One region of the Vibrio eleionomae genome, then DNA from elsewhere that is predicted to be linked to it. Evidence: riboswitches for the same ligand, from Rfam matches in the RefSeq annotation. Region 1 holds a riboswitch; the other holds the start of a gene.
The links. A riboswitch is a leader RNA that binds a small molecule or an ion and turns the genes downstream of it on or off. The one in region 1 is predicted to bind thiamine pyrophosphate.
Positions count from the first base shown of each region.

Region 2: linked by a shared signal. The riboswitch ahead of thiD (bifunctional hydroxymethylpyrimidine kinase/phosphomethylpyrimidine kinase) and the one ahead of thiC (phosphomethylpyrimidine synthase ThiC) in region 1 are both predicted to bind thiamine pyrophosphate.

Region 1 covers NZ_WEKT01000005.1:50,689-56,372, forward strand. The annotation lists gene F9817_RS04520 (HesA/MoeB/ThiF family protein) at 1-698, opposite strand, end outside; gene thiE (thiamine phosphate synthase) at 682-1,977, opposite strand; partial or broken gene thiC (phosphomethylpyrimidine synthase ThiC) at 2,117-3,908, opposite strand; TPP riboswitch at 4,019-4,117, opposite strand; gene crcB (fluoride efflux transporter CrcB) at 4,217-4,600, opposite strand; tRNA gene F9817_RS04540 (tRNA-Trp) at 5,261-5,337, opposite strand; tRNA gene F9817_RS04545 (tRNA-Asp) at 5,397-5,473, opposite strand; rRNA gene rrf (5S ribosomal RNA) at 5,526-5,641, opposite strand.
Region 2 covers NZ_WEKT01000042.1:23,158-28,841, reverse strand. The annotation lists gene F9817_RS17625 (pirin family protein) at 1-538, opposite strand, end outside; gene thiM (hydroxyethylthiazole kinase) at 689-1,507, opposite strand; gene thiD (bifunctional hydroxymethylpyrimidine kinase/phosphomethylpyrimidine kinase) at 1,504-2,397, opposite strand; TPP riboswitch at 2,503-2,600, opposite strand; gene F9817_RS17610 (ABC transporter substrate-binding protein) at 2,657-4,195, opposite strand; gene F9817_RS17605 (SDR family NAD(P)-dependent oxidoreductase) at 4,568-5,311, shown strand; gene F9817_RS17600 (SDR family oxidoreductase) at 5,439-5,684, shown strand, end outside.

The DNA of each region.
Region 1 (5,684 bases):
TTGCCATCTAAGCGATATAGCCTATTTGTCGAAAAACTGATTTTCTGATGGGTAAGTAACTGAAGACAAGCTAGGCTTTGGTAATAGCCAATGATGCCAACAACAGGCGCAACAACTCCTAAATCAGCACAGTTTTTAGTTGCGGTGTGAACTTGAGGTGATTCAGGGAATAGGCAGGAGTAACAAGCTTGTTTTGGTGCGTAGTCCCAAATAGAGAATTGCCCTTTCCATCCTGTTACTGCTCCCGAAATGAGGGGAACTTTGCAACGATAGCAACACTGATTAATTTGCTGACGTGTCGGCATATTGTCACTACAATCGATGACAATATCAGCCAACGTGACTTCTAACATTAGTTGCTCATCGGTCATCCTACGTTTGATACATCGAACACGGCAATCCGCGTTTTGGATCTCTATAGTTGCTTTAAGTGCATCGACCTTAGCAACACCGACTTGAGCCATGTTAAAAGAAATTTGCCTAGGTAAATTATTGAGCTCTACTTGATCATCATCCACTAACACTAAACGACCAATGCCAGACGCCGCTAAACTGATCGCGACATGATTACCTAGACCACCACACCCGATTACTAAAACGGAACTATCAAGTAAACGAATTTGGGACTTTTCCCCCCACTCATGCAAGCAAATATGTTTGCTATAGCGAATAAATTGTTCATCAGTAAGAGAAGACATTGGCTTTACCTCTCTTCTCCAAAACATGGAATTTAGTCACGATCGATTCAAGCTGCTGGTGATTGAAATGGGCAGCCCTCACAACAGCGACACCATCCACACCTGTTTTATAAACGTCCAGAGCATTATCTAAATGAATACCACCTATCGCTACAGTCGGTAATCTTCCAAACGAACGAACTGACGATGAATCAATAAAACTTAGATAAGCGGCAAGCTTATGCAGCCCCTGTGGTTTTGATGGCATACTTTTCGTTGTTGTCGCGAATACATGCCCTAACGCGATATAGCTTGGCCTACATCTGATGGCTCGCAGTATTTCAAAATATCCATGAGTTGATATTCCAAGCCTAATATTGGCTTTAGTTAAGCAATCAATATTTTGCTGACTAATATCATCCTGACCTAAATGGACACCAAATGCCTGATGCTTTATTGCCAACTCCCAGTGATCGTTTATATAGACATTAGCTTGGTACTCTTTCCCTAGGGATATTGCGGAGATAATTTCTGATTCCAAACTTTCAGACCTATTATCCTTAATCCTAAGTTGAATCGTTTTGACACCATAGTCCAAAAGCTTTTTCAGCCATTTGGTATTATCAACAACAGGGTACAAACCAATCTCTTTGGATATCTCCGGAAAGAACGTATCAGAGCTGATAGAACTTATTTTGAATTGCCCTTCTTTAGCAAAGCAGAGATCAACAGGTACAGGAAAATCATCTTTCTTCACTGGCCAAGATGTTTCACGTGAAACATGTCCTAATACCCGCGCTAATGACAAACTATCTTCGAGCGTGAATTCCAGACAGAGTAACGTAAGCAGCCAACAGAAATGATAACGGATATTGATAGGCAAATTAGAAAATTGGGCTCCTATACCTTCGGTGCTATTTTCTAAAAACCATGCGTCTAATCCAGAAGCTTCCGGAGAAACAAAGATAGATCTGAGCAAAAACGATGGGCTCAGCGAATAAGCAGCGTCACCCGATACTAAACGACGAATGTCGGTAGAATAGTACAGATATAAGAGAGACCCCGACACGTCATATTGTTTCTCTCTCTTACTTATCCTACTTGGCAAAATATGGATTTGGTTTTTATCATCGAAAGAGATTGAAATAATGTCTCCAGATATAACTCTATACTCAATATCTATGGATGGTTCACAAAGTCCAAGTGTCTGCAGAAACTCCACATTTTTTTCTAATTGTTGCATTACCATATGAGTATCGAGGCCATCAACAGCCAACTGCTCAGGAAGATCAATGTTCATTATGACCTTCCCTCCTTTAAATCAGATTCAAGATAGAGCTGAGAACCTGAATCAATAAATCGTTGCGACATCATTTCCATGCCTCCAGTAACATCAGCCACATCTATCCGATTACTTGATACCGAATGAGATTGGCTAGCTGCATACTGGCGAACTTCTTGGGAAATTTTCATCGAACAAAATTTAGGACCACACATCGAACAGAAATGAGCAATTTTCCCAGACTCTTGTGGTAGGGTTTCATCGTGAAGTTTTCTAGCGGTATCAGGATCTAGAGATAAATTAAACTGGTCTTCCCAGCGAAATTCAAAACGAGCCTGAGATAATGCGTTATCTCTAACCTGCGCTCCTGGATGCCCTTTCGCTAAATCCGCAGCATGGGCAGCCAATTTATAAGTAATAAGACCTGTTTTTACGTCCTCTTTATTAGGTAACCCTAAGTGTTCTTTAGGAGTGACATAACAAAGCATCGCACAACCAAACCATCCGATCATAGCCGCGCCGATCCCAGAAGTAATATGGTCATACCCAGGTGCAATATCAGTAGTTAAAGGGCCTAAAGTATAAAATGGAGCTTCATGGCAATGCTCCATCTGCTCATCCATGTTCTCTTTAATCATATGCATAGGCACATGACCAGGGCCTTCAATCATGACTTGGACATCATGTTCCCAAGCAATTTTTGTTAGCTGACCTAGTGTATGTAACTCTGAAAATTGAGCTTCATCATTAGCATCAGCAATCGAGCCAGGGCGTAATCCATCACCTAAAGAAAGAGCAACGTCATACTCAGCGCAAATTTGGCAAATCTCTTCAAAATGGGTGTATAGAAAATTTTCTTGGTGATGCGCTAAACACCATTTAGCGATAATAGAACCACCTCGAGAAACAATTCCAGTCACTCGATTTGCTGTCATAGGTACGTATCTCAGTAACACGCCACAATGAATGGTAAAGTAATCAACCCCCTGCTCTGCTTGCTCAATCAAAGTGTCTCGCATCACTTCCCAAGTCAGATCCTCAGCAATACCATTTACCTTTTCTAGAGCCTGATACATAGGAACAGTGCCAATAGGAACTGGACTATTACGTAAAATCCACTCGCGTGTTTCATGGATATGTCGACCAGTAGATAAATCCATAATAGTGTCAGCTCCCCAACGAGTCGCCCACACTAATTTTTCTACTTCTTCCTCAATAGAAGATGACACTGAGGAATTACCAATATTAGCGTTAACCTTAACTAAAAAGTTACGCCCGATTATCATTGGTTCGGATTCAGGATGATTGATGTTATTGGGAATAATAGCTCGTCCTTCAGCGACCTCTTGGCGAACAAATTCCGGAGTAATATAAGAAGGAGTATTAGCAGAAAAGCGTTGACCTGGATGTTGTTTACTCAATTGAGGGTCAACCAAATTATCTAAGCGTTGATTTTCACGGATGGCAATAAATTCCATTTCAGGAGTAATAATGCCTTTTCGAGCATAATGAAGTTGAGTAACACAGTGTGAATGTTTAGCGCGTCGAATTATAGTTTGGTTAGGGAAGCGGCTGTCATTAAGTGTACGATCTTCCAAACGTTCTAATGTATAGGTGGACTTAGAATTGGCTAATATTTCGGTATCATCTCGTTGTTCTATCCACTGACTTCGCACACTCTCTAATCCTGACAAAATATCAATGGTTACATTAGGGTCAGTATAAGGGCCAGAGGTATCATAAACATAGATAGGGGCATTATCACGATACTCAGGGTTATCTTTGCTCCCACCGAGTAATGTCTTACTTAAGGATATTTTACGAAAAGGGACTTTTATCGTGGGGTTACCACCGAACAAATAGGACTTTTCTGAGTTAGGTAACGGCTCATTAGATAGTGATTGAATAAATTGTTTAGCGTGTAAACGGCTTTGCTTTCGACTCGACATAGCATTTTCCTCAATGAGTTAGATGGATAATGCTTGACGGATATATGCAACAAGAGCGATCAGTTAAATTGATCAAAGATAAGACAGAAATAGTAATAGAGCATTTCTGAGATGTGTCTTCTCTTGTTCCCTTCGCAGGTTCTAGCCTGATCAGGTTCAACGGATCCCGAACTAACGGTCTCAGCCATATGGCACTCCGACAAGTGAATTTTATTATATGCAAGCGAATTAAATACACAAAGGCCTTCTCTCATTGAACAACAAAAATGAGAGAAGGCCTTCAATTTAACATTTTATTTAAAATAAACTTAAGAACGCAGTAACCACTGATAGCCAACATAAGCCGCTGAGATACTGAATAGAACATTCAACAACACATTGAAACCTAGTTTAATGAATGCACCCTGCTCAATCATCAAGACGTTATCCATAGAGAACGTTGAAAATGTAGTTAACGCTCCTAAGAAACCAAGACCAACTACCTGACGCCATGGGTATGGAGCTAACCATTCGTTCTGAAAACATGCCATTAAGATTCCCATGATAAAAGAACCAATAATGTTGACAGATAGAGTACCGTAAGGAAATGCTCGTCCAAACATGGTAACGGTCCACTCAGAAATTAAATAACGAGAGCAAGCGCCAAATGCTCCGCCTATAGCAATAAACAGCAAAATAGATATTTGAGTCATATCGAAATCCACATAGTAATATTTGCTTACTATTGTAAACAAAAAATCGCCAATGCTAAGAAATAAGTACAAAAATCATCACTTTCATTTACCACTAATCCTACCTGAAAGAATAGATAAATAAAAAAGTTACAGGAGTCACTTATATCCGAATAAAAGTAGAATTGCTATAACGGGTAGATAAGACAGTAAAGTTCAGCATGATCAGATTTGTCTTTCAAAACCAAATCAAAAAGAACGAAAACTATAACAAAATAATCTCTGTCTCACAGTGGCTCAAGTTACATACTAAGGGGTAATAATATCTATCGAGCCGAACGATAAAAGAAACCCAGTATTCTTATAGAGCCGTAATTTAATGGTCTAAGGATCCACTTAGTTGAAAATCCTACTCTCTATATTTGACTGGGGCAAAAATCTAGAAACAAAAAAACACAGGCTTTTTAAGCTCAAAATAAAAAGCCCTAGCATTACTGCTAAGGCTTAAAATTATGGCAGGGGGGACTCGGCCGGCATTCCGGAGATTCGACTGGACGGCAGTCCAGCAGCCAAGATACACAACTCCATTAGTCAGATAACGAGTAGCTCTATCACTTAGGAGCAATTCACCATGATTCAGATGTAAAAAAAGCCTTAGCATTGCTGCTAAGGCTTCAATTATGGCAGGGGTGGAGAGATTCGAACTCCCAACACGCGGATTTGGAATCCGCTGCTCTGCCAATTGGAGCTACACCCCTAAAACATTAAATTTTTTATATGAAAAAACCCCAGTCTAAGACTAAGGCTTTTAAATAAGTGGCGGAACGGACGGGATTCGAACCCGCGACCCCCGGCGTGACAGGCCGGTATTCTAACCAGCTGAACTACCGCTCCGCGAAACTGGTTTTTACCGTAAAGTGTCTAACACTCTACCGTTTAAATTAAAGCCTGGCGATGACCTACTCTCACATGGGGAAGCCCCACACTACCATCGGCGCGATTTCGTTTCACTTCTGAGTTCGGCATGGGATCAGGTGGGTCCAAAATGCTATGGTCGCCAAGCAAATTCTTTGTTGTTACCGCTATCGCAGCAACAATTAATTCA
Region 2 (5,684 bases), on a different contig from region 1:
ACTCTGCGATTGCGTAGCGCTGCTGCGTTTGTCCTGCAAGCACTAATTGGAACAGTGAAGCATCTTGTTTGATGGTAAACGAATCGTATTGTCCATCAGGTGTGGCAATCGGCGTTAAGCCTTGAATAACATTAAATGGTTTTTGTTGGTAACTAGGCCGAGTGTCGGTTTGATTGGGTTCTATCCAAATTTGTAAGAAATGCAACGGATTCGTCGATGAGTGATTAAATTCACTGTGGTAGATCCCTTGGCCTGCGGACATCAGTTGGAATTCGCCTTGTGGCAACGTTTCAATATTGCCGCCACTGTCTTTGTGCGCGATAGTGCCTTCTAACACAAAACTAATGATTTCCATGTTGCGGTGACCGTGGGTTTGAAAACCTTGATCAGGTTGCACAGTATCATCATTAATCACGCGTAAAGCAGAAAATCCCATATGATGAGGATCGTAATATTGGCCAAAGGAAAAGGTGTGATAACTATTAAGCCAGCCTAAATCGACATGCCCTCGTTCTTGCGCCGCCCTTTTTTCGATCATGGAGTGTCCTTCATTCAAATTTTTTAGAGATGTTTGTTATTTTAAATCAACTGTCAAAATGCAAAATTGGCAAATCTCGTTGGTAATCATCAAAAAAATTGAACGAATTCCGCTGCACATGATTCACTTTTTGTGTGCAGCGGTGATGATCTAAACTAGATTCATCGCACTATTATTAGCTATAACGTCACCTCTAAATGTGTTGCTTATCTGATTATTGTCCAATTGGTACACGTTATCGAGCATTAAAGCGGCAAAACTACCAGGGCCTTGCGCCTTATGTGACGTAATTTCCCCTGCGATTCCCCAAATTGCTGTGGCAGCGAATCCTGACGTTTCACCAACGGCTGCAAATGCACCCACCATAGCACTGAGACTACAGCCAGTACCTGTTACATAAGGCATGAGCGTGCTGCCGTTGTAGAGGTGAACCTGTTGAGTTGGGCTAATAATGACATCGGTGGCGCCGGAAATCACAATCCCTGAAACCCCAGGCCTTAAAAGTTGATAACCCGCATCAATGACGTCAGTGGACTCTGCCGTGCTATCGACTCCTTTAGTGTTCCCTTTCATGCCACTTAACGCTTTAATTTCAGAGGCATTCGCGCGAATAATGAGATTTTCAGCAAGCGTGCAAAAGGTTTGGCTAACCTGAGTTCGATATTTCGTCGCTCCGCATCCCACGGGATCAAGTACCACAGGGATGCCCGCATGATTGGCACATTCGATGGCATAATGCATTTGATTGACGCGCGTTTCGTTGAGTGTGCCGATATTGACCACTAACGCGCCGGCCATGCTGATCAACTCAGCCATTTCGTGTCGTGAGTTCGCCATGATAGGGGAGGCGCCGACAGCGAGTAATGCATTCGCACAGTAGTTGGTCACCACATCGTTGGTCATATTGATCACTAATGGTTGTATTTGTCGTACTTTGTGCAGAGCCGTAATAATGTCATGAGTCATCATAGTTGTACCTCATGACGCGGCTTGGTAACGCGACTCTGCTTTTTGGTGGGGAACATTATAGAGCGTTGGCTAGGATGCAAATACATGTGGTTCACCGGCCCGTGTCCATGCCCGACAGAGAGACGGTCAGCATAATTTAATGACTGAGTAATATAGTGTTTACTGAGTGAAATCGCATTCACTAAATGTTCTTTATGTCCTAGGTGGGTTGCTATCGCCGAGGAGAGTGTACATCCCGTACCATGAGTATTGTTGGTATCGATTCGTTGTCCGTGAAAGGTAAACTGACTCTCCTTATTTAGTAGAACATCACAGGCATCATGTTGAGAAAAACTGTGGCCTCCTTTGAGTAAAATCGGGGTATCTAGTGTTCTTAAATTCTGACAAAACTCCGCGAATTGCTGGTCAGTTTTAGGTTCCGGTTGCTTGGATATGACCGCAGCTTCATGCCAGTTAGGCGTGATGACCGTGGCAAGAGGGAAGAGTTCTCTTATTAAGGTGCTTACTGCGGTAGATGCGAGTAATTCGTCACCACTTGTTGCCACCATAACGGCGTCCAGAACAACGTTGGTGACTTGATACTGACGCAGCTTTTGCGCGACGATGGCGATACTTGCCTCGTTAGGCAACATGCCAATTTTGACGGCATCGATGTGGATGTCTTGGAAGACGGCGTCTAATTGATGTTCAATATGCGTTTCCGGCACAGGTAGGATATCCAGCACACCTTGCGTGTTCTGCGCTGTTAAAGCGGTAATTATGCTGCATGCATATCCACCATTGGCGGAAATACTTTTTATATCGGCTTGAATTCCCGCGCCGCCGCTGCTGTCTGAGCCTGCTATGGTCAGGATATTTGGAATAAAAGAAATGTCTGTTTTAGGTTTCATGGTTTGCTCCTAATACACGACATCAGGAACAAACAAAACCACTAACTATGCAAAGGAGAGGTTTTGTGATTGAGAGTAACTCTTATCATTTGGGTACCAATACGAGTTACCGCAGTCATAGTTCCCTACGCCAGTATTAACTGAATCAGGTTCAACGGGTCTCGCATTGCGATCTCAGCCTAAAGGCACCCCGACTATCACCAAGTATCCTAGCAACTTCATTTATTTAAGCAATCGATAATTACGTATTATGTGTGTGCTAATGAGATTTTAAGGTGAGCTCTGCAACACGATAGTTAAGTTCGAATGGGTCAAACCTAAAGTGTTGCAAACTCTTATTTACTGCGATGATCTGGTGGTAATACGTAATCGGTATAAGCGGCATTTCATTCACTAACAAGTGTGCAGCAAGTTGAGCATTCCGCTGGTACTGAAATTTATCCGTTTCACTGGTGAGTGTATTTAATAGAGCCAGCAATTTAGGTGAAGACCAATTCATCGGTCCCCATGCAGAATTAGTGTGCTCGGCAAAGTCGTTAAGTAATATCGGCAGAGGATCGGATAACATGCCGTAATTACGAGCAATTAATGCCATGTCTAGAGTGCCATCATTCTGTTTCGCTGGAATGACTTGCGCATCGATAATCTGGACTTTGAGAACAACACCGACTTGTTTCAATTGGTTTTGAATTGCGGTGGCAATCAGCGGAAGTTCCGGCCTATCTGCGTAGGTTACTAAATTGAGAGTGAAAGTTTTTCCATCTCGTTGTAGTACGCCTTGCGAATTTAATTGCCATCCAGCGTCGGCTAATAGTTTGCGAGCCTCTGCTAAATTGCGGTGTCGGTTCTCTAATCCATCGATATGCCATGCGCCTAATGCAGGAGAAAAAAGTTGATAAGCTTCCGAGCCCGGTAAACCTAATTCTTTATTGGCTATTTCATGTCGGTCAATGGCTAAACTTAGTGCGTGGCGTACCTTAACATTATTGAGATAAGGATGGGCGTTGTTGAGTTTTAACATCACTGTACGAGGCATAGCCGCCACTTTCATATGGAGGTTTTTACTGTTTTTTAGAGCCTCCATACTGGCAGGGTCAATGGAATACGCGATATCAGCTTGGCCACTTTGTGCAAGTAAAGCACGACTTTCAGGGCGATGACCTGAGAGATAATTGAGTTGCGGGATATTCGCAGGTTTACCCCAGTAAGTGGTGTAAGCGGTAGCCTTAACAATATTAGGCATCTGCAAGTTTGTTATCTCGTAAGGACCCGTGCCAATTATCTGGGTAATGTTACCATTATCATCAAAAGATTCAGGTGCAAGAATTGCCGTTGAATAGTGCGCTAATACAAACAGTAATGGACGATACAGCCGTGATAAGCGAATGATCACCTGCTCATCATCGTGGGTGATGTTGGTGATTGGGACTTGTTGAAGTACGCCAGAATGTTGCTGCGCGCGCTTAAGATCATTGACGACGATATGTGGAGTCAGTTCGGTGCCATTATGAAAGGTGACTTTGCGTCTCAACATAAAAGACCAAGTTAACCCATCTTTACTTTGCATCCAGCTTTTCGCTAGCAAAGGTTCAGGATTGGCCTTTTCATCGACAGCAACCAATGATTCAACGATTTGTAAACGGCTGAATACGTAGCCATTGGTTGAAAGTTCACGGCTATGAAACTCAAATGGCCCAGATATGCTAATGGCCTGTTTTGCGGTACTTTTCTCTGTTGTGGGCCAAAAACTTAACCCAGCAGCTATCAATACGATTGCTACCAAAAACCACTTCTTCATTCGAGTGATCGTCCTAAGTTACAGCCTCTCAATATCTGCCTGTGAATCGCCACAAACACCGTTAAGAGCCTTGTTGTGCATCTTGTAATGGGTCGGGTTATTCAAGCTGAGAACATCTGTTATGTCCAGACTAACTATAGTGAAGGTAATGGCTACTTACAATTTTTATAACAAAGGCTTATAGATTAATGTCGGGATAAAAGTGGTAAGCAAATAGTTGCATTTTGGTCATCGCGTTAAGATGTGAAGTCGGATATTAGAATCTGATCAGATTTATACAGTCATCGCCCATTTTACGTGCTAGATTGGATAAAGACTAAAGCAGATTTAACTGATTGAATAATCATTATATTAATAGGAAAGGAGTCCAAATTGAAAATAGCATTGGTTACTGGTGGTTCACGTGGCATTGGGCTTGAAACGGTACGCCGTTTAGCGGCTGAAGGCTATAAGGTGGTGACTTGCTCACGCTCAAAATCCAGTTGGAACGAGGCGCTTGATCTGTATCCAGATCTAGCTAATGTCGATCATAAAATCAGCGATATATCTATTGATAGTGACATTGAACAGTTATTTACCTACGTGAGTGAGACCTATGGCGAACTTCATGCCGCAGTAAATAATGCATCACCACAGATAGCGTCTAGTGGACGTTTTCATCAGGTGGAAAACTCATTATTAAAAGATACGCTTAATATTGATTTTTGGGCTCAAGCATTGTGCTTAAAACACGAAATTAAACTGATGAAAAAGGGCGCGGCGATCGTCAATATCAGCTCTGTGAATGGCTTAAGACCAACTCCAGGCGCATCAATGTATAGTGCAGCTAAGCATGCGATGGAAGGTTTAACTCGCTCACTGGCGCTAGAAAATATTAAAGATGGGATTCGCATTAACGGTGTGGCTCCCGGAGTAACTTGGACCCCGCGCTGGGAAGAGAAGCAAACCAACCACCCTAATATTCGCCAAGAAGTCTCGAATGTGGTGCCAATTGAGCGCTTTGCTCACAGTGAAGAAGTGGTCAACGCCATAGAATTTTTGCTGTCGGAGAAAGCCAGTTATATTGTTGGCCACACGCTGGTGGTTGATGGCGGGATTTCACTGACAGGTGCTTGAGGTTTTCAATCCGAACTTGCCCTACCAAACGTATCCGAAGTCAGATGTGGAATTTTAAATAATTTACAATTCAGTAACAACGTTGGTTAGGATAGACCAATAGTTCATTCAAATTCACAAGGTAAATATGGAAGCCCGAAAAGTTGCGGTTATCACCGGTGGTGGCAGAGGTATTGGTGCCGCTACTGCAAAACTGTTCGCTCAAAATGGTTATGCAGTATGTATTAACTATAAATCTAACGTTGAAGCTGCAAGTAGCTTAGCTGAGGAAATTGCAGCTAAAGGGGGGCAGTGCATTATAGTTCAGGCTGATGTCTCTCAAGAAGCTGGTGTGCTTCGTTTGTTTGATGTGGTTGATAAAGAGTTGGGTACG